DNA from 2 places in the Paraburkholderia phenazinium genome. Region 2 is predicted to be linked to the other one. Evidence: predicted binding sites of a transcription regulator. Region 2 holds the regulator's gene; the other holds the start of a gene.
The links. Region 2 encodes HrcA, which represses chaperone genes, less so after heat shock. Its sites were predicted from a motif close to TTAGCACTCNNNNNNNNNGAGTGCTAA; they were not measured.
Positions count from the first base shown of each region.

Region 1: rpoH (RNA polymerase sigma factor RpoH) is a predicted target of HrcA. The motif match lies at 7,226-7,252, and genes of this name have one in related genera.

Region 1 is NZ_FSRM01000001.1:1,082,046-1,091,559, reverse strand. It holds gene ftsY (signal recognition particle-docking protein FtsY) at 70-1,254, shown strand; gene maiA (maleylacetoacetate isomerase) at 1,387-2,031, opposite strand; gene BUS06_RS05120 (fumarylacetoacetate hydrolase family protein) at 2,060-2,758, opposite strand; gene ybiB (DNA-binding protein YbiB) at 3,077-4,051, shown strand; gene leuA (2-isopropylmalate synthase) at 4,458-6,206, shown strand; gene BUS06_RS05100 (nuclear transport factor 2 family protein) at 6,332-6,718, opposite strand; partial or broken gene BUS06_RS38135 (acyloxyacyl hydrolase) at 6,762-6,901, opposite strand; gene rpoH (RNA polymerase sigma factor RpoH) at 7,313-8,248, shown strand; gene cydP (cytochrome oxidase putative small subunit CydP) at 8,552-8,812, shown strand; gene BUS06_RS05085 (cytochrome ubiquinol oxidase subunit I) at 8,802-9,514, shown strand, end outside.
Region 2 is NZ_FSRM01000001.1:4,444,307-4,453,820, reverse strand. It holds gene BUS06_RS19960 (NAD kinase) at 1-130, opposite strand, end outside; gene hrcA (heat-inducible transcriptional repressor HrcA) at 439-1,458, shown strand; gene hemH (ferrochelatase) at 1,671-2,741, shown strand; gene BUS06_RS19945 (RNA-binding S4 domain-containing protein) at 2,823-3,230, shown strand; gene grpE (nucleotide exchange factor GrpE) at 3,703-4,281, shown strand; gene BUS06_RS19935 (thioredoxin family protein) at 4,338-4,763, shown strand; gene dnaK (molecular chaperone DnaK) at 4,979-6,940, shown strand; gene dnaJ (molecular chaperone DnaJ) at 7,209-8,348, shown strand; gene BUS06_RS19920 (chorismate-binding protein) at 8,377-9,514, shown strand, end outside.

The DNA.
Region 1 (9,514 bases), 3.4 Mb from region 2:
CGCTGCCTGCCGCTGCCACCGGGCCCAACCGGCTGCGCGCACCGGCGCTCGCTCTCACCACGCCAGAACATGTTCAGCTTTTTCAAACGATTCAAGGGTTCGAAAGACCCTGACGCGACGCCCGAGGAATCGCAGACGGCGCAGGAATCCGTCGCTCCGCAAGCCGAAGCCGCCGCGGCACGGCCGGCCGTGCCTGCTGCACCAACCGCCCCGCGGCCCGTCAGCAACACTGGCACGCAAGCCGCGCCCGTGAGCGACTTCGAGCCGCTTGTGCCCCTGCAAGCGCAGCCTGAAGAGGAAACCGCGCTCGAAACCGTGGAGATCGTGCCGCCGCCGTTGCCCGAAGCTGCGGCCAAGCGGTCCTGGCTCACGCGCCTGAAAACCGGTCTGTCCAAGACCAGTTCGAACCTGACCGGCATCTTCATCAACGCCAAGATCGACGATGACCTCTACGAGGAGCTCGAAACCGCCCTGCTGATGTCCGACGCAGGTGTCGACGCCACCGAATTTCTGCTCGAATCGCTGCGTGAAAAAGTCCGCGCTGAGCGTCTGACTGAGCCGCAACAGGTCAAGGCCGCGCTACGCACACTGTTGATCGACCTGCTCAAACCGCTCGAGAAATCACTGATGCTCGGCCGCGCCCAGCCGCTCGTGATGATGATCGCGGGGGTGAATGGCGCCGGCAAAACCACTAGCATCGGCAAGCTCGCGAAGCATCTGCAGAGCTTCAACCAGTCGGTGCTGCTGGCCGCAGGCGACACCTTCCGCGCCGCCGCGCGCGAACAGCTCGCGATCTGGGGCGAACGCAACAACGTGACGGTCGTGTCACAGGAAAGCGGCGATCCGGCCGCGGTGATCTTCGACGCGGTCGGCGCAGCTCGCGCGCGCAAGATCGATGTGCTGATGGCCGACACGGCCGGACGTCTGCCAACCCAGTTGCATCTGATGGAAGAGTTGCGCAAGGTCAAGCGCGTGATCGGCAAGGCAATGGACAGCGCCCCGCACGAAGTGCTGCTCGTGATCGACGCCAACACCGGGCAGAACGCGCTCACGCAAGTAAAAGCGTTCGACGATGTGCTCGGGCTCACAGGTCTGATCGTCACCAAGCTCGACGGCACGGCCAAAGGCGGCATTCTCGCGGCCATTGCACGGCAACGGCCGATCCCGGTTTACTTCATCGGCGTGGGCGAGAAGGTGGAGGACTTGCAGCCGTTCAGCGCCGAGGAGTTTTCTGACGCGTTGCTCGGCGGCTAAACAGCGCGGATGGGCATCTCGCCGGCGTGAGTCGCAAGATCGCAGCACCAACAAAGAGGGCGCTCCACGGAGCGCCCTCTTTGTTGGTGCCATACCTGGCCACAATGGCTCAGCGGCCCATTGACTCCCCCCTCACTCCGCATCCGGTTGCACACCGGGCGCCGCGCGCGCAAACGCATCAAGCTGCAACGCCTGATCGTGAATGCGATGAATCGTCGGAAAACGATTCAGGTCGATCTTGAAGCGCTGCGCGTTGAACACCTGCGGCACGAGACACGCATCGGCCATCGTCGGCGTATCGCCGAAGCAGAACTTGCCGGTGCGCGAATCGCTCGCCAGATGCTCTTCGAGCGTCGTGAAACCCGCCTCGACCCAATGCCGGTACCACTCGTCCCTGGTTGCGTCGTCGGCGCCTACCGTGTGCTTCAGATATTTCAGCACGCGCAGATTGTTCACGGGATGGATCTCGCAGGCCACCTGCAGCGCCACCGAGCGCACATACGCGCGATCAACCGGCGACTTCGGCAGCAACGGTGGCTCCGGATGCGTTTCCTCCAGATACTCGATGATCGCGAGCGACTGCGTCAAAACGTTGTCGCCATCCACGAGCGTGGGCAGGATCGCATCCGGATTCAGCCGGCGATAAGCCGGCTTGAGCTGCTCGCCGCCATCGCGCAGCAGATGCACCGGCGCATAGTCATACGGCAGCCCCTTCAGATTCAAGGCTATCCGCACGCGATACGCCGCCGAGCTACGAAAATAGCTATAAAGCTTCATATTTATCTGTCTCCTCCCTGCAGCAGCTTCAGACGACGCGTACGCTGAATTCGCCGAGTCCGTCCACGCCGCCCTTCATCGTGTCGCCCTTCACGACAGCGCCCACGCCTTCGGGCGTGCCCGTGAAAATCAGATCGCCGGGCTGCAGTTCGAACAGCGTCGACAGATACGCAATCGTCTCCGCCACCGACCAGATCAGCTGCGACACATCCGAGCGCTGCTTTTCTTCACCGTTGACGGTGAGCCAGATCGCGCCCTTATCGACTTGTCCAATCTTCGAAACCGGATGGATCGGGCCGAGCGGTGCCGAGTGGTCGAAGCCCTTCGCGGTATCCCAGGGGCGGCCCAGCTTCTTCGCTTCAGCCTGCAAATCGCGCCGCGTCATATCGAGCCCGAGCGCGTAGCCATACACATGTTCCAGCGCCTCTCCGACCGGAATGTCTTTGCCCGGCTTGCCGATCGCCGCGACCAGTTCCATTTCGAAGTGGACGTTCTTCGATTGGGCCGGGTACGGAAATTCGCCAGTCTCGCCCGGAGCGACATAGACGACGGCATCCGCGGGCTTGCTGAAGAAAAACGGCGGTTCACGGTCAGGATCGTGCCCCATCTCGCGCGCGTGCGCTTCGTAATTACGGCCCACGCAGTAAATACGACGCACCGCGAATTGATCGCTGGACCCGACGACCGGCACCGCGACTACCGGTGCGGGAGCAAACACGTAACTCATCCCGTTCTCCAATCTTTAGTAAGCGCCGCGAGCGCGGCAATAAAGCATTGAGTTTAACGCGAGGGTGAATGGGCTGCGCGCGAACCCGGCAGTCCAGAGAGGCCCAGCGGTGGCGCCCGGCATGAGATGAGCCGCTGACGCTTGCAGCCCTGTGTCAACTTGCGGAAACGCCATAGATGCGATACTCACTACAGATACCGCTGCGGGTATATCTGCGAATAGCGCAACCGATCCCGCCGCAGACAACGCGAACACCCTTTGAATACCGTGGCCGACGCCGTCAATGGCGCGCCTGGCCACCCAGCCCCACTAAGCCCGATGACCGAATCCGCCGATACCGCCGTCCCCGACTTCCCCTGCGCCCGCTTTATCAAGGAGATTGGCCGCGGCCCGAACGGCGCACGCGCGCTGACGCCCGAAGACACGCACGCGCTCTACAGCGCGATGCTCGACGGACGCGTCTCCGATCTCGAACTCGGCGCGGTGCTACTGGCATACCGGGTCAAGGGCGAAACCGCTGACGAGCTCGCCGCGATGCTGGCGGCCGCCCACGCCTCGTTCGAGCCGATCCAGATTGCACACAGCGCCTACCGGCCGGTTTCCATCCCCAGCTACAACGGCGCGCGCAAGCAGCCGAACCTGGTGCCGCTGCTCGCGCTGCTGCTGGCCCGTGAAGGGGTGCCGGTGCTCGTGCACGGCGTCACTGAAGACCCGGGCCGCGTGACCAGCGCCGAGATCTTCACCCATCTGCAGATCGCGCACGCGCAGGACCATGCGCAGATCGAAGACAGCCTCGCCTCGCGCCGTCTTGCCTTTGCGCCGATCACCGCGCTCGCGCCGAAGCTCGCGCGCCTGCTGGCGCTGCGCCGCCGGATGGGCGTGCGCAATTCCACGCATACGCTCGTCAAGATCCTGCAACCGTTCGCGCCGCCCGGGCTGCGGCTCGTGAACTACACGCATCCACCCTATCGTGACGCCCTGACCCAATTGTTCGTCACTCATCCGGATGCGGCCGCAGGTGGTGCGCTGCTCGCACGCGGCACAGAAGGCGAAGCCGTCGCCGATACGCGCCGGCAGGTGCAGATCGACTGGCTGCATGACGGCATCTGCGAAACACGCGTGGCCGCCGAGCGCTCCTCGGCAGACGCCCCCGAAGTCGAGTTGCCCGAAGCACGCGACGCCGCTACCACCGCTGCGTGGATCGATGCCGTACTGCGCGGCGAAGCGCCCGTGCCGAGCGCGATCGAACGGCAGATTGGCGTGATCGCGGAGATCGCCCGAATCTCGGCGTGACGGGCTTCGCGCGGGCGTTACGGCGCTTCACGCGAGGCTGCGCAACGATCCATTGTGCGCATCCGCGGTTGACACGCTGCGGCCCGCTCGCATACATTTGACTCATGCGTTCCCTCCCGAACACCCTCCGAATTACCTCCGGCCGCCTAGCGCGGCCCCTATCGCTACGTCTAGCGTAAGCCAGGCGTAGCGCCGCGCGTTGGCCGCCCCAGCGGTTCAAAGCCGGTCCTCAAAGTAGTCCCGCAGTTTCCGTTGCACCCCAAACCGTAGTTCCTTTTACAACCTGTCAGTCGTTTGTATTCGTCCGTTTACCGTTCGGACGAATCGCGAAGGTCGCATCCGTGGCAACCCGCCAGCCGCTCGAGGCCACGCCCCTTTGCATACGACAGAACGAACGAGGCTCATCATGTTGCGCAATCCCGCTGAAAAATACCGGCCGTTCCCCGCCGTCCGTTTGACCGGCCGAAAATGGCCCAGCCGCACGATCCAGCAAGCCCCCATCTGGATGGCCACCGACCTGCGCGACGGCAACCAGTCGCTGATCGAGCCCATGAGCATCGCGCAAAAGCTCGAGTTCTTCGAGATGCTGGTCCGGATCGGCTTCAAGGAAATCGAAGTCGGCTTTCCGTCGGCCTCGCAGACCGACTTCGATTTCGTGCGCAAGCTGATCGACGAGAAGCGCATTCCCGACGATGTGACGATCCAGGTGCTCGTCCAGTCGCGCGAAGAATTGATCGCGCGCACCTTCGAGGCGCTCGAAGGCGTGCCGCGCGCGATCGTCCACTTGTACAACGCGATCGCACCGGCGTTCCGCAAGATCGTCTTCAACCAGTCGAAAGACGAAGTGAAGGCGCTCGCGGTCGAAGGCACGCGGCTGATCAAGCAGTACGCGCAAGCACGGCCGCAGACGCACTGGATCTACCAGTATTCGCCCGAGACCTTCAGCATGACCGAGCTGCCGTTCGCCCGCGAGGTGTGCGACGCCGTCGCCCAGACGTGGCGGCCCACGCGCGATCACAAGATGATCGTTAATCTGCCCGCTACGGTCGAAGCCGCGATGCCGAACGTGTACGCCGATCAGATCGAATGGATGGACCGCAATCTCGGCTACCGGGACAGCATCGTGCTGTCGGTGCATCCTCATAACGATCGCGGCACCGCGGTCGCCGCCGCCGAACTCGCCGTGCTGGCGGGCGCGGATCGCGTCGAAGGGTGTCTCTTCGGGAATGGCGAGCGCACCGGCAATGTCGACCTCGTCACGCTGGCGATGAATCTTTACACCCAGGGCATCGACCCTGGCCTCGACTTCTCGAATATCGACGCGGTACGCCGCGTGGTAGAGCGCTGCAACCAGTTGCCGGTGCATCCGCGCCATCCGTATGCGGGCGATCTCGTCTATACGGCGTTCTCGGGATCGCACCAGGACGCGATTCGCAAGGGCTTTGCCCAGCAGAAGCCGGACGCCGTGTGGGAAGTGCCCTATCTGCCGGTCGACCCGGCCGACGTGGGCCGCAGTTATGACGCTGTGATCCGCGTGAACAGCCAGTCGGGCAAAGGTGGCTCGACCTACCTGCTCGAACGCGGCATGGGCTTCACGCCGCCGCGCCGCGTGCAGATCGAGTTCAGCCACGCGGTGCAGGCCGCCACAGATATCAGTGGCGCCGAGATCAGCGGTGAGGCGATCTGTGCGTTGTTCGCCCGCGAGTACTTCGAGACCGCAGGGCCGGCGCGGCGGGTCAACGCTTCAACCGTGCGGTGGGAAGATCGCGACGTCAATGTGGCGGCGACGAATCGGCCCCGTGCGCCGTCCGAGGCGCAAGGGGCGCAAGACGCGCAGCATGCGCCGCACGAGCAACACGCCCGGCGCGTCGCCGCCGCGTTCGCTGCAGCTGCGGGGCGGACGATTGAGGTCATCTCGTTTGAAAGCACGCGTACCACCGATGGGCGCACGGCGGTGTTCGTGGGCTGCAGGGTCGGGGAGCAGGCGGTCCGTTACGGCGTTGGAGTTAGCCCGGAACCTGCGACGGCGGTCGTGGATGCCGTTGTCAGCGCGGTGAACCGGGCAATCGGAACAAACGAGGCGGCCGGGACAGATATGGCAGAAGTGGTAAATCCGGCGGTGTGGCAAGAGCGCGACCGTAGAGTCGCGGCCTGACGGCAACCGGCTGCTCAACTCAGACGCAAAAGCAGACAACAACCTTAAGAGAGCGCGGCACGATCTGCCGCGCCTACGAGCACGGGTCGCTCACCCAGCGTCCCGGCGAGAGAAGCCCACCGGCCTCACTCGATCGCGCAACGCGTTGCCTGCCATGCGACCAGCCGCCACTCACCGTCTTCCTGCGCATGCAGTGCCGTATAGGCAATCGGGAACAGCAACGCGCCGTTGTTCGCCTCCATCTCGATGAGCGCTCGCCCCGTGACGATCACACAGGTTTCACGCCCCACCGGCAGCACCTCCTGTGACTGGATCTCGATCTGCCGATAACGACGGCGCCCCGCCGTGATTCCGTCGATGAACTGCCGCTTCGTTTCCCGTTTGCCATTCGTGTGGACATAGCTGACGGTCTCGGAGAGCAGCGAGTCGAGCAACGGTCCGTTGCCATCGACCATCGCTCGAAAGCGGTCGCGCTCGAGCCCACGAATCGCCTCGATCACCTTTGCGGACATTGCTCAGCCCCTTTGCCTCGACGGGCCGACAGCGGCCGCGGTCTTAGAAGTTACGTTGCAAATATAGCTGGCTGAAATTTATACCAGGTTTGGGCTCTTTGATACCGCCGTTCGCGAAGGGCACCAAAACCGGTAGACCGCCAGACACTGCTGCCGACATACGAAGCCCGCCCCCACGTCAGCTGTCGAAGGGACGCTGGAACATTGCGGCGCGGCCGCGATCCAACTTCAATCGCGGTACCCACCGCGCATAAATTGCCCTTGAAAAAGCCGGTCCTGCACCCCATATACCGAAAGCCACGGGCGCAAGAAATCATAAGAAGAAAGTCGGAATTCAGCAGACCAATACTCGAAAAGGCCGAAAACTGGTGACAGTTCACCAAGGTGCCCCCATCCAGAGCAAATCCTACGCTCATCCCCGTCAAAGCGTAGAAAGCGTATGATGCTATTGAAAATCAAATTTCGATAGCCAGGCGGGAACCATGATACCCCCACACACTCTAAGTATTAGCACTCGGATATTGAGAGTGCTAACATCCACGCTGGAGTCGAAGTTCGACTGAGCTTTTGGCTGATTCCAAAGGAGTTTTCTACGTGAGCAACGCAATGACCCTTCCGAGTACTCTGAGCCCGTCGTCGGCTAAGGCCGCTTCGGCAGGTGCACTGGCGCTCTCGCATTCTTCGCTGCTGCCCGGTCAACTGGGCAATATCGACGCCTACATCCAGGCCGTGAACCGGATTCCGATGCTGACGCCGGCGGAGGAACGACAGTTCGCCACCGAATTTCGCGAGCAGGGTAACCTGGAGTCCGCGCGCCGCCTCGTCCTGTCGCATTTGCGACTGGTGGTGTCGATCGCGCGCAACTATCTGGGCTATGGCCTGCCGCATGCCGACCTGATCCAGGAAGGCAATATCGGCCTGATGAAGGCCGTGAAGCGCTTCGATCCGGAGCAGAACGTGCGTCTCGTGTCGTACGCCATGCACTGGATCAAGGCCGAGATCCACGAATACATCCTGCGCAACTGGCGCATGGTGAAGGTCGCCACCACCAAGGCGCAGCGCAAGCTGTTCTTCAACCTGCGCAGCCACAAGCAGGGCTTGGGCGCGTTCACGCCGGACGAGATCGAAGGTCTCGCCAAGGAACTGAACGTCAAGCGCGAGGAAGTGGCCGAGATGGAAACGCGCCTATCCGGTGGCGATATCGCACTGGAAGGTCAGGTGGAGGACGGCGAGGAATCGTACGCGCCGATCGCCTATCTGGCCGATTCGCATAGCGAACCGACCGCCGTGCTGGCAGCGCGTCAGCGCGACAAGTTGCAAAGCGACGGCATCGCCAGCGCTCTCGAATCGCTGGACGCACGCAGCCGCCGGATTATCGAAGCCCGCTGGCTGCAGGTGCAGGATGACGGTTCGGGTGGTTCGACGCTGCACGACCTGGCAGACGAATTCGGCGTGTCGGCCGAGCGCATTCGCCAGATCGAGGCGAGCGCCATGAAGAAAATGCGCAGCGCATTGAACGAGTACGCTTAACGCAAAATAGCGGCACTCGGCGCCGTCAGATACTAGTCCGCGCCCTGTAAGACATCAGCCCTGCCCTCGTAAGACGGCGGGGCTTTTTCATTTACCACGTCGCAACCCCACCCCATTTCCTTGACGTAGCGCAAGGTTGCTTGTATTAGTGACGTGGACGGCATGCTTACGCGACCCAATGCCACAGTCGCGAACTTCCTCGCTGCCAGCCCCTATCTTAATATCGTTATGCATTCTCCAAGCCGTCTGCGCGGCCTGGATCCGGCCGGGTAAACCGGTGTGAAGTCGAACCATCGACCGATCATGACCATAACGCTACACGAGAGGACTCCGCCTCGCCCTGCCCTGCGCGCGCGAATCGCCGCCTGGGCACGCGGACCGACCTTCGGGCGAGATATCGCCATCGTGCTTGCCATCAAATTTGCACTCCTGATGGTGCTCAAGTACGCGTTTTTTAATCATCCCATGGCGGAGAACATGTCCATGCCGCCCGCGCTCGTCGCGCAGGCGCTGCTCTCCGCGCCCGCCCCGCATCCGTCTCAAGGTGATCAACATGCCCGGTAGCGAAGTCGTCGACCTCTCGCGTCTCCAGTTTGCGGTGACGGCGCTTTATCACTTTTTGTTCGTACCCCTTACGCTCGGACTGTCCTGGCTGCTCGTCATCATGGAATCCGTCTACGTGATGACCGGCAAGCAGATCTACAAGGACATGACGCAGTTCTGGGGCAAGCTGTTCGGCATCAACTTCGCGATGGGCGTCACCACCGGTCTCACGCTGGAGTTCCAGTTCGGCACCAACTGGTCGTACTACTCCCATTACGTCGGCGATATCTTCGGCGTACCGCTCGCGGTCGAAGGGCTGATGGCGTTCTTCCTCGAGTCGACCTTCGTCGGCCTGTTCTTCTTCGGCTGGCCACGGTTGTCACGGGTGCAGCATCTGATCGTCACCTTCCTCGTTGCACTGGGTTCGAACCTGTCCGCGTTGTGGATTCTGGTCGCCAACGGCTGGATGAACAATCCGGTCGGCGCCGAGTTCAACTACGAAACCATGCGGATGGAACTGTCGAGCATCTACGCGGTGCTGTTCAATCCCGTTGCACAGGTGAAGTTCGTGCACACGGTTTCCGCCGGCTATGTGACGGCTTCGATGTTCGTGCTCGGCATCTCGTCGTGGTACCTGCTCAAGCGGCGCGACACGGAATTCGCGCTACGCTCGTTCGCGATAGCGGCGGGCTTCGGCCTCGCATCGACGGTCTGCGTGATCGT
Region 2 (9,514 bases):
CCGCTTCGAACACCACGTCGAAGCCGCGCCTGGCGATGCACGCGGCGAGCGCGGTCAGCGGCTCGCCAATGCCTGGCGTGTTGTTGCGCCCGACGAGCGCGACGGTCTTGAACTGACTGGTAACTTGCATGCCGGCATTACACCATAGGTGAGGGCTGAAAAGAACCGTCCGCGGCCACATGGGTGGCCGGCGCCACGCGGGCGCGCCTGTCGGGCTGCAGGCCCGTGCCGGCCGGCCTGCGCAGGATTATCGGCAGAATGATGAACTCCTCGTGACAGCGGGATGGTATGCGTTGCGTCGAACCCGCAGGTGCGGGTTCGCGCCAGGGGTTGTGCGGGCAAACCGGCACATGCAGCCCATGCCTCGCCAACGAAGGCGTGAACGCTGTTATTGTTAGCGCTCGCGGTCGTCGCGTCATTAAGCTAAACTTTTCCGTCATGCTAGATCCCCGCGCACAAACCCTCCTCAAAACGTTGATCGAGCGATATATCGCTGAAGGTCAACCGGTCGGCTCGCGCACGTTGTCCCGCTACTCCGGTCTGGAGCTGAGCCCGGCGACGATCCGCAACGTGATGTCCGATCTGGAAGAGGCGGGGCTTGTCATCAGCCCGCACACCTCGGCGGGCCGCATTCCAACGCCGCGCGGCTATCGTCTGTTTGTCGACACGATGCTCACAGTCGAGTCCGCGGCGGACGAGGAAGCGGTCACCCGTACCGTCAAGACCACGCTGCAGGCGGGCGAGCCGCAGAAGATCGTTGCAGCGGCGGCGAGCGTGCTGTCCAGCCTGTCGCAGTTTGCCGGCGTGGTGCTGACCCCGAGGCGCAGTCACGTCTTCAAGCAGATCGAGTTCATGCGCCTGTCCGACAAGCGCATCCTGCTCATCATCGTCACGCCCGAAGGCGACGTACAGAACCGCATCATGGCGACGCAACGCGATTTTTCGCCGTCGCAACTGGTGGAAGCGTCCAATTACATCAATGCGCACTTTGCCGGCCTTTCCTTCGACGAAGTGCGCCGGCGCCTGCGCGAAGAGATCGACGAGCTGCGCGGCGACATGACCACGCTGATGCACGCCGCCGTCAAGGCCAGCACAGATGAAGCTGACGCCGGCGAGACCGTGCTGATCTCCGGCGAGCGCAATCTGCTCGAAGTGGCCGACCTGTCTTCGGACATGGCGCGGCTGCGCAAGCTGTTTGATGTATTCGACCAAAAGACCAGCCTCCTTCAGTTGCTCGACGTATCGAGTCACGCCCAGGGCGTGCAAATCTTCATTGGCGGCGAGTCGAATCTCGTGCCGATCGAGGAAATGAGCGTCGTGACCGCGCCGTATGAAGTGAACGGCAAGATCGTCGGTACGCTCGGCGTGATCGGGCCGACGCGCATGGCCTACAACCGTGTGATTCCGATTGTCGACATCACCGCGCGCCTGCTCTCGCTGACGCTCAGCCAACAATAAGCGTCTGCGCCCCGGTACCGCGGCACGTTTCATTGCCTTGCCATTGCCCGCATCTCCGTCGGGCAGGAGCCCGAATTGCATGCTGCAAATGATGCGATGCGGCGCGCGGCTTGCCAATCGGCCGAATGGCCAGGTATCGGCTGCGGACCGCCCCGCTATAATGACTCTCACCTGAACCGATTTCCCGCTGTACGCGGCTAGCCCTGTTGCCTATGCGTTTCGATCTCGAGCGGCCATCGCAACCCGCCACATCTCATCGTGTTGCGGTTTTGCTGATCAATCTGGGCACGCCCGACGCACCGACGCCACGGGCCGTGCGGCGCTACCTCGCGCAGTTTCTGTCCGACCCACGTGTCGTGGAGATTCCCGCGGTCCTCTGGCAGGTGATCTTGCGGCTCCTGATCCTGCCGGTTCGCGGGCGCTCGTCGGCCAAGAAATATGCTGCGGTATGGACACCGGAAGGCTCGCCGTTACGCGTGTTCACGGAGAAGCAGGTGGAAGGTCTGCGGCATCTGCTGCAGTTGAACGGCTACACGGCGATCGTCGACTACGCCATGCGCTACGGCATGCCAGGCATCCCGGACATGCTGAATCAGCTCAAGCTGGCGGGTGCCGAGCGCGTCCTGCTGGTGCCGATGTATCCGCAATACTCGTCGTCGACTACGGCTACGGCATTCGACGCTGCATTCTCGGCGCTCAAACGCATGCGCAACCAGCTGGAAATCCGCACCATCCGCCAATATGCCGATCATCCGGCGTATATCGCGGCGCTGGCGGCGCAGGTACACCAGTACTGGCATGCCCATGGACGCCCGGATTTCGCGGCCGGCGACAAGCTGGTGCTGAGCTTCCATGGCGTTCCCAAACGTACGCTCGATCTCGGTGACCCGTATCACGACCAGTGCCAGCAAACGGGGGCACTGTTGATGCAGGCGCTCGGGCTGACAACGGTGGAGTGCCGCGTCACGTTCCAGTCGCGTTTCGGCAAGGCTGAGTGGTTGCAGCCCTATACCGCGCCGACGCTCAAGGAGCTGGGCGCGGCGGGGGTGCGCCGCGCGGATGTGTTTTGTCCGGGCTTTACTGCCGATTGCCTGGAAACTATTGAGGAAATCGGCATGGAAGTCCGCGACGAGTTCGTCCATGCGGGCGGCAAGGAGTTTTACCGCATTCCTTGCCTGAACGCCTCGCAGGCGTGGATTGCGGCGCTGGGGGAGATCGTCGCCCAGAACCTGCAGGGCTGGCCGGTGCAGGTGGCCTCCGCGCAAGGTACGGTGCCGGCGTGAGACTGGTTGACGGAATCGTTTTCAACGCGCTTGATGCGCAACTTGCGACGCCGCTTCGTACATAGGGCGCCAGACTAGCTGATGAACTACAGGATTTCGACCGAACCCGGCGCGCGCCTGCGCATCGACAAGTGGTTATGGGCAGCGCGTTTCTTCAAGACACGCTCGCTGGCAGCGGATGCCGTTGACAAAGCTCACGTAAGGATTGGCGGTGCTGCAGTCAAGCCGGCCAAGGAGGTGCGGGTCGGCGATCTCGTCGAAATCGAGATCGAACGCATCGTATGGCAGGTGGAAGTACTGGGTGTGTGCGACGTGCGCGGCCCGGCGAGTGTGGCGCAGACGCTTTATGCGGAAACCGAGGAAAGCAAGGTGAAGCGGCAGGTGGAGCAGGAGCGGCGTAAAACGTATCGCGAGCCGGCCGCCGCTTTGCACGGGCGTCCGACCAAGCGCGACCGGCGCACTATCGACAAACTTTCAGGTGGGGATTGAACAGTTGTTCCATCGTCGCGTGCACGCCGCCATATTCGGTCGTGCTGTCGTTGACGGCCCCGGACATGCAGATGGTCGTGGTTCCCGCTACGAGCACCAAGGCGACCACGGATATTGCGAAGGTCAGTTTCACGGTACTCCCCCGAAATGATGCTGGACGAACGCGCGATGAGTTAAGTGAAGTGGTATATACCAGGTTAGGGTAAACGTGCCTTCCCGGGTGGACAGCTGAAGTTTAGGTCAGTCCACGAGGCCGCTCAATCTCTATCTGATTAATGGTTGTAACGAGGCATTTCTGCCGCACTGTTGCGGTGCGAAAAGTTCCTTTTGACCGCTTGAAATCGTGCTTTGAGACCCAAACTCAGTAGGCGATGAGCGGTGGTTTGTGTGGCGTTTCTGCAACGCTCAAGCGGGCCTTTCAGAGCACCACGCGGCCGCCCTTGGCTTTAACTTTTTTACGACTTTCAGCGACATGGAAAACACGCAAGAGAATCCGACGAGCCAGAATCCCACGCCCGCCGAAGAAGCCGCGCGCCAGGCTGCCGAGGCCAACGCAGCTCAGCCGGAAGTCAACCCGGCTGAAGCTGCGCCGGCCGGCGCCGAAGCCGCGTTGGCCGAAGCGCAGACCAAAATCGCCGAGTTGCAGGAGAGCTTTCTGCGTGCCAAGGCCGAGACCGAAAATGTGCGCCGGCGTGCGCAGGAAGATGTCACCAAGGCTCACAAGTTCGCGATCGAGAGCTTTGCCGAGCATCTGCTGCCTGTAGTCGACAGCCTCGAGGCCGCCGTCGCCCACTCGTCCGACGACCTGCAGAAGGTTCGTGAGGGTGTCGAGCTGACGCTGCGCCAGTTGAGCGGTGCGCTTGAGAAAGGCCGCGTCGTGGCGATCAATCCTCCGGCAGGCGAGAAGTTCGACCCGCATCGTCACCAGGCTATTTCGATGGTGCCGGCCGAGCAGGAGCCCAACACCATCGTCTCCGTGCTGCAAAAGGGTTACGTGATCGCCGACCGCGTGCTGCGCCCGGCGCTCGTTACCGTCGCCCAGCCGAAGTAAGCCGAAGTAGACCTCAGGCATCGCTCAGGCGCTCCCGGGCAGGCATCCCCGCTATCATGGCCAACCTTCCCGTCGATTCCACGGCTTTTGCCGTGTTCGAGATGCAGGAATTGAGCGCAGAGTCGTTCGACGCCGCGCTCGAAGCGGTTCGCGATGAGGTGGCGGTGGTGTTCTTCTGGGGACTCGACTGCTTCAACTGCGAAATAGCGAAGAAGGCGATGCTGGCGCAGCCCGACGCGATTCGCGCGCTCGGGCTTAGATGGTTTCACAGCAACGTCTACGAGCACCGTGAGCTGGGCCGCCGTTTCATGCTGCATGGCGTGCCGACGTGGTTCTTCTTTCATCGTGGCAAGCGGCTTGGCCGGGCGACTGGCTGGCACGGCCTCGGGCAGTTCGAGGCGGCGGTGGCAGCCGCCCGGGGGAAGGCTGCCGCAAAGGCCGTTTCAAAGGCGATGGATGGCGTGGCCGGTACTGGCGGTTAGCCGGGGTGGCAACAAGTCGGGCAAATCCCCGGCAACGCCAATCCCGAAGCCGCAGGCGATTGAAAAAAATTAAAGACCGCATTGCATTCAAGGTCTTGAAAACGATGCAGACGCACTTATGTTGAGTGCAGGTTTGAATTGAAGGCGGGTTGCCTTGCCGCCAGATGGGCACAAGGCAACCTACCGCAGCGATCAAAGTCAGGAGATTAGTAAAAATGGGCAAAATCATCGGCATCGACCTCGGCACGACCAACTCGTGCGTGGCGATCATGGAAGGCAATTCGGTCAAGGTGATCGAAAACTCGGAAGGCGCGCGCACCACGCCGTCGATCATCGCTTACATGGAAGACGGCGAGATTCTCGTCGGCGCGCCTGCGAAGCGTCAGTCGGTCACGAACCCGAGGAACACGCTGTACGCGGTCAAGCGCCTGATCGGCCGCCGCTTCGAAGAAAAAGAAGTGCAGAAAGACATCGCGCTGATGCCGTACAAGATCGTCAAGGCCGACAACGGTGACGCCTGGGTCGAAGTGCGCGATCAGAAACTGGCTCCGCCGCAAATCTCGGCTGAAGTCCTGCGCAAGATGAAGAAGACCGCTGAAGACTACCTCGGCGAGCCGGTCACCGAAGCGGTGATCACGGTTCCCGCGTACTTCAACGACAGCCAGCGTCAGGCCACCAAAGATGCGGGCCGCATCGCCGGTCTGGAAGTCAAGCGCATCATCAACGAACCGACCGCAGCTGCGCTCGCGTTCGGCCTCGACAAGAACGAAAAGGGCGACCGCAAGATCGCCGTGTATGACCTGGGCGGCGGCACGTTCGACGTCTCGATCATCGAAATCGCCGACGTTGACGGCGAGAAGCAGTTCGAAGTGCTCTCGACGAACGGCGATACGTTCCTCGGCGGTGAAGACTTCGACCAGCGCATCATCGATTACATCATTGGCGAGTTCAAGAAGGAACAAGGCGTCGACCTGTCGAAGGACGTGCTCGCGCTGCAACGCCTGAAGGAATCAGCTGAAAAGGCCAAGATCGAACTGTCGTCGAGCCAGCAGACCGAAATCAACCTGCCGTACATCACGGCAGACGCGTCGGGTCCGAAGCACTTGAACCTGAAAATTACGCGTGCGAAGCTCGAAGCGCTGGTGGAAGAACTGATCGAACGCACCATCGAGCCGTGCCGTCTGGCTATCAAGGACGCTGGCGTGAAGGTTGGCGAAATCGACGACGTGATTCTGGTCGGCGGTATGACGCGTATGCCGAAGGTGCAGGACAAGGTTAAGGAGTTCTTCGGCAAGGAACCGCGCCGTGACGTGAACCCGGACGAAGCCGTGGCCGTGGGCGCCGCGATTCAAGGTCAGGTTCTGTCGGGTGACCGTAAGGACGTTCTGCTGCTCGACGTGACCCCGCTGTCGCTCGGCATCGAAACGCTCGGCGGCGTGATGACGAAGATGATCAACAAGAACACCACGATCCCGACGAAGCACGCACAGGTGTATTCGACGGCCGACGACAACCAGGGTGCCGTCACGATCAAGGTGTTCCAGGGCGAACGCGAAATGGCAGCCGGCAACAAGCTGCTGGGCGAGTTCAACCTCGAAGGTATTCCGCCTGCACCGCGCGGCGTGCCGCAGATCGAAGTGAGCTTCGACATCGACGCGAACGGTATTCTGCACGTCGGCGCGAAAGACAAGGCGACCGGCAAGGAAAACCGCATCGTCATCAAGGCGAACTCGGGTCTATCTGAAGCCGAGATCGAAAAGATGGTGAAGGACGCCGAAGCAAACGCGGAAGAAGATCACAAGCTGCGCGAACTGGCCGATGCCCGCAACCAGGGCGACGCACTGGTCCACAGCACGAAGAAGGCGCTCACCGAATACGGCGACAAGCTGGAAGCGGCTGAGAAGGAAAAGATCGAAGCAGCGCTGAAGGACCTCGAAGACACGCTGAAGAGCGGCTCGAGCGACAAGGCGGCGATCGAAGCCAAGATCGAAGTCGTGGCAACGGCCTCGCAAAAGCTCGGTGAGAAGATGTACGCCGACATGCAGGCCGAGCAAGGTGCAGCAAGCGCAGCGGCCGGTGCCGCGGGCGCAGCGCCGGGTGGTGCCTCGGCCGGTGGTGCAAGCCAGCCGGAAGACGACGTGGTCGACGCCGAGTTCAAGGAAGTCAAGAAGGACTAAAGCCAGGTCGCCGTCTGACCGTAAAGCCGCACACAGCAATGTGTGCGGGTCGGCTGCAAAACGGTTTGTGTCCGTCTGTGGGGGCATAAACCTGCAAAGCGGTTATCGCGCCTGGTGAGCCTTTTTGGGCTCTCCGGGCACATTTGTTTTATGGAGGGCGTTGCTCAATTCGTGCAAACGAGGGGCGAGCAACGGCCGGACGAGTCGTAAGACTCCAGCATTCAAGAGGAGCCGCCGTGCCTTGCTGCGCGGCGGGCGTTGAACCGATATGGCGAAACGGGATTACTACGAGGTTCTGGGCGTCGCAAAGAACGCGAGCGACGACGAAATCAAGAAGGCTTATCGCAAGCTGGCGATGAAGCATCACCCCGACCGCAATCCGGGCAACAAGGATGCGGAAGAGCATTTCAAAGAGGTGAAGGAAGCCTATGAAATGCTGTCGGACTCGCAGAAGCGTGGGGCGTACGACCAGTATGGCCATGCAGGCGTCGACCCGAATATGGGCGGCGCCGGCGCGCAGGGCTTCGGCGGATTTGCCGATGCATTCGGCGATATTTTCGGCGACATCTTCGGCCAGGCGGCCGGTGGCGCTGCGCGCGGCGGCGGCCGTGGCGGTCCGCAGGTGTACCGCGGTGCCGATCTGCGTTACAGCATGGAAATCACGCTGGAACAGGCCGCGCACGGCTACGACACGCAGATCCGGGTGCCGAGCTGGGTGTCGTGTGAAGTCTGTCACGGTTCGGGCGCGAAGCCCGGTACCAAGCCGGAAACCTGCCCCACCTGTAACGGCGCGGGTTCGGTCCGGATGTCGCAGGGCTTTTTCAGCATTCAGCAGACTTGCCCGAAGTGCCACGGCACGGGTAGCCACATTCCCGATCCGTGTGTGAATTGCCACGGCGCTGGCAAGGTCAAGGAAACCAAGACGCTGGAAGTGAAGATTCCGGCGGGTATCGACGACGGCATGCGGATCCGCTCGGCCGGTAACGGCGAGCCGGGTATCAATGGCGGTCCGTCGGGCGATCTGTACGTCGAAATCCATATCAAGCAGCACTCGGTGTTCGAGCGCGACGGCGACGATCTGCATTGCCAGATGCCGATTCCGTTCACAACGGCGGCACTTGGCGGTGAAATCGAAGTGCCGACGCTGGCGGGCCGCGCGAGCTTTACGGTGCCCGAAGGCACCCAGTCGGGCAAGACCTTCCGTCTGCGCGGCAAGGGCATCAAGGGGTTGCGTTCGAGCATTGCAGGCGATCTGTATGTGCACGTGCAGGTCGAGACGCCGGTCAAGCTCACCGAGCCGCAGCGCGAGCTGCTCCAGCAGTTCGAGAAGTCGCTGGTCGAGGGCGGTGCGCGTCACAGCCCGCAAAGCAAGAGCTGGTTCGATCGTGTGAAGAGCTTCTTCGATTAATGGAAGTTTGAAGTTGGTGGCGGGCAAGATGGTGGATGATCGCGACGCCGTGTTTGCATTGCTCGACGATTGCCACGCGACGGCGGCGCGGCGCTCGAGCCGCCTGTACACGCGGTTTCTGCATGAGCGTGTCTGCGTGGATGCGGAGCAGCTCGATGCAGTATGCGATGCGGTGGCCGCTGATTTGCGGCGTGGTCTGCATGCCGTGATGCTCGGCGATTATGAGTTCGGCCGTCAGCTTGTGCTGCACGGTGCGCGGTCCTCCGGCGGCCAGTCCCGCCAGTCAGAGAATAAAACGCAGCGTGACGATGCCACGCTGCGTTTTTTATTGTTCGAGCAATGCGCGAAGCTCTCGCGTGACGAAGCCGACGCGTGGCTGGTGCAACGCGACGGCGGCGCGGAGCAACCGTCGGTAGCGGGTACCACCGCCGCGCGCCCCAGCGTCGATCCGGCGCAATTCGAAGCAGCCATCGCGGCGATTCATCACGCGCTTAGTATCGGCGATTCCTATCAGGTCAACTACACGTACCGGCTCAGGTTCGACGTCTTTGGCACGCCCGCTGCGCTGTATCGCCGGCTGCGGGCGCGGCAGCCGGTGTCGTATGGCGCGTTGGTCGCCTTGCCCGGCGACCGTTGGGTGTTGTCGTGCTCGCCGGAGCTGTTTGTCGAGAAAGCGGGTGTCACGTTACGCGCGCGTCCGATGAAGGGCACCGCGCCACGTACCCCGGACGATCCCGTCGCCGACCGGCACGCCGCCGAGTTTCTCGCCAACGATCCGAAAAATCGCGCGGAAAACGTGATGATCGTCGACCTCTTGCGCAACGATCTGTCGCGAGTCGCCGAGACGGGCTCGGTCAAGGTGCCAGCGCTGTTCTCGGTCGAACCGTATGCGTCGGTGTGGCAGATGACGTCGACTGTAGAGGCGAGGTTACGTGCCCAGACTTCGTTTGCGGACGTGCTGCGCGCTTTGTTTCCGTGCGGATCGATTACCGGTGCACCGAAGCATCGGACGATGCAGTTGATCGACAGGCTTGAAACCTCGCCACGCGGTTTGTACACCGGCGCGATCGGCTGGCTCGATGCCGCCAGCCACACCACAAACGCTTCTTCAGATTCGGCAAACGCGTCGGATGTCTCAGATGCCTCGGACGTGACAAACGACTCGC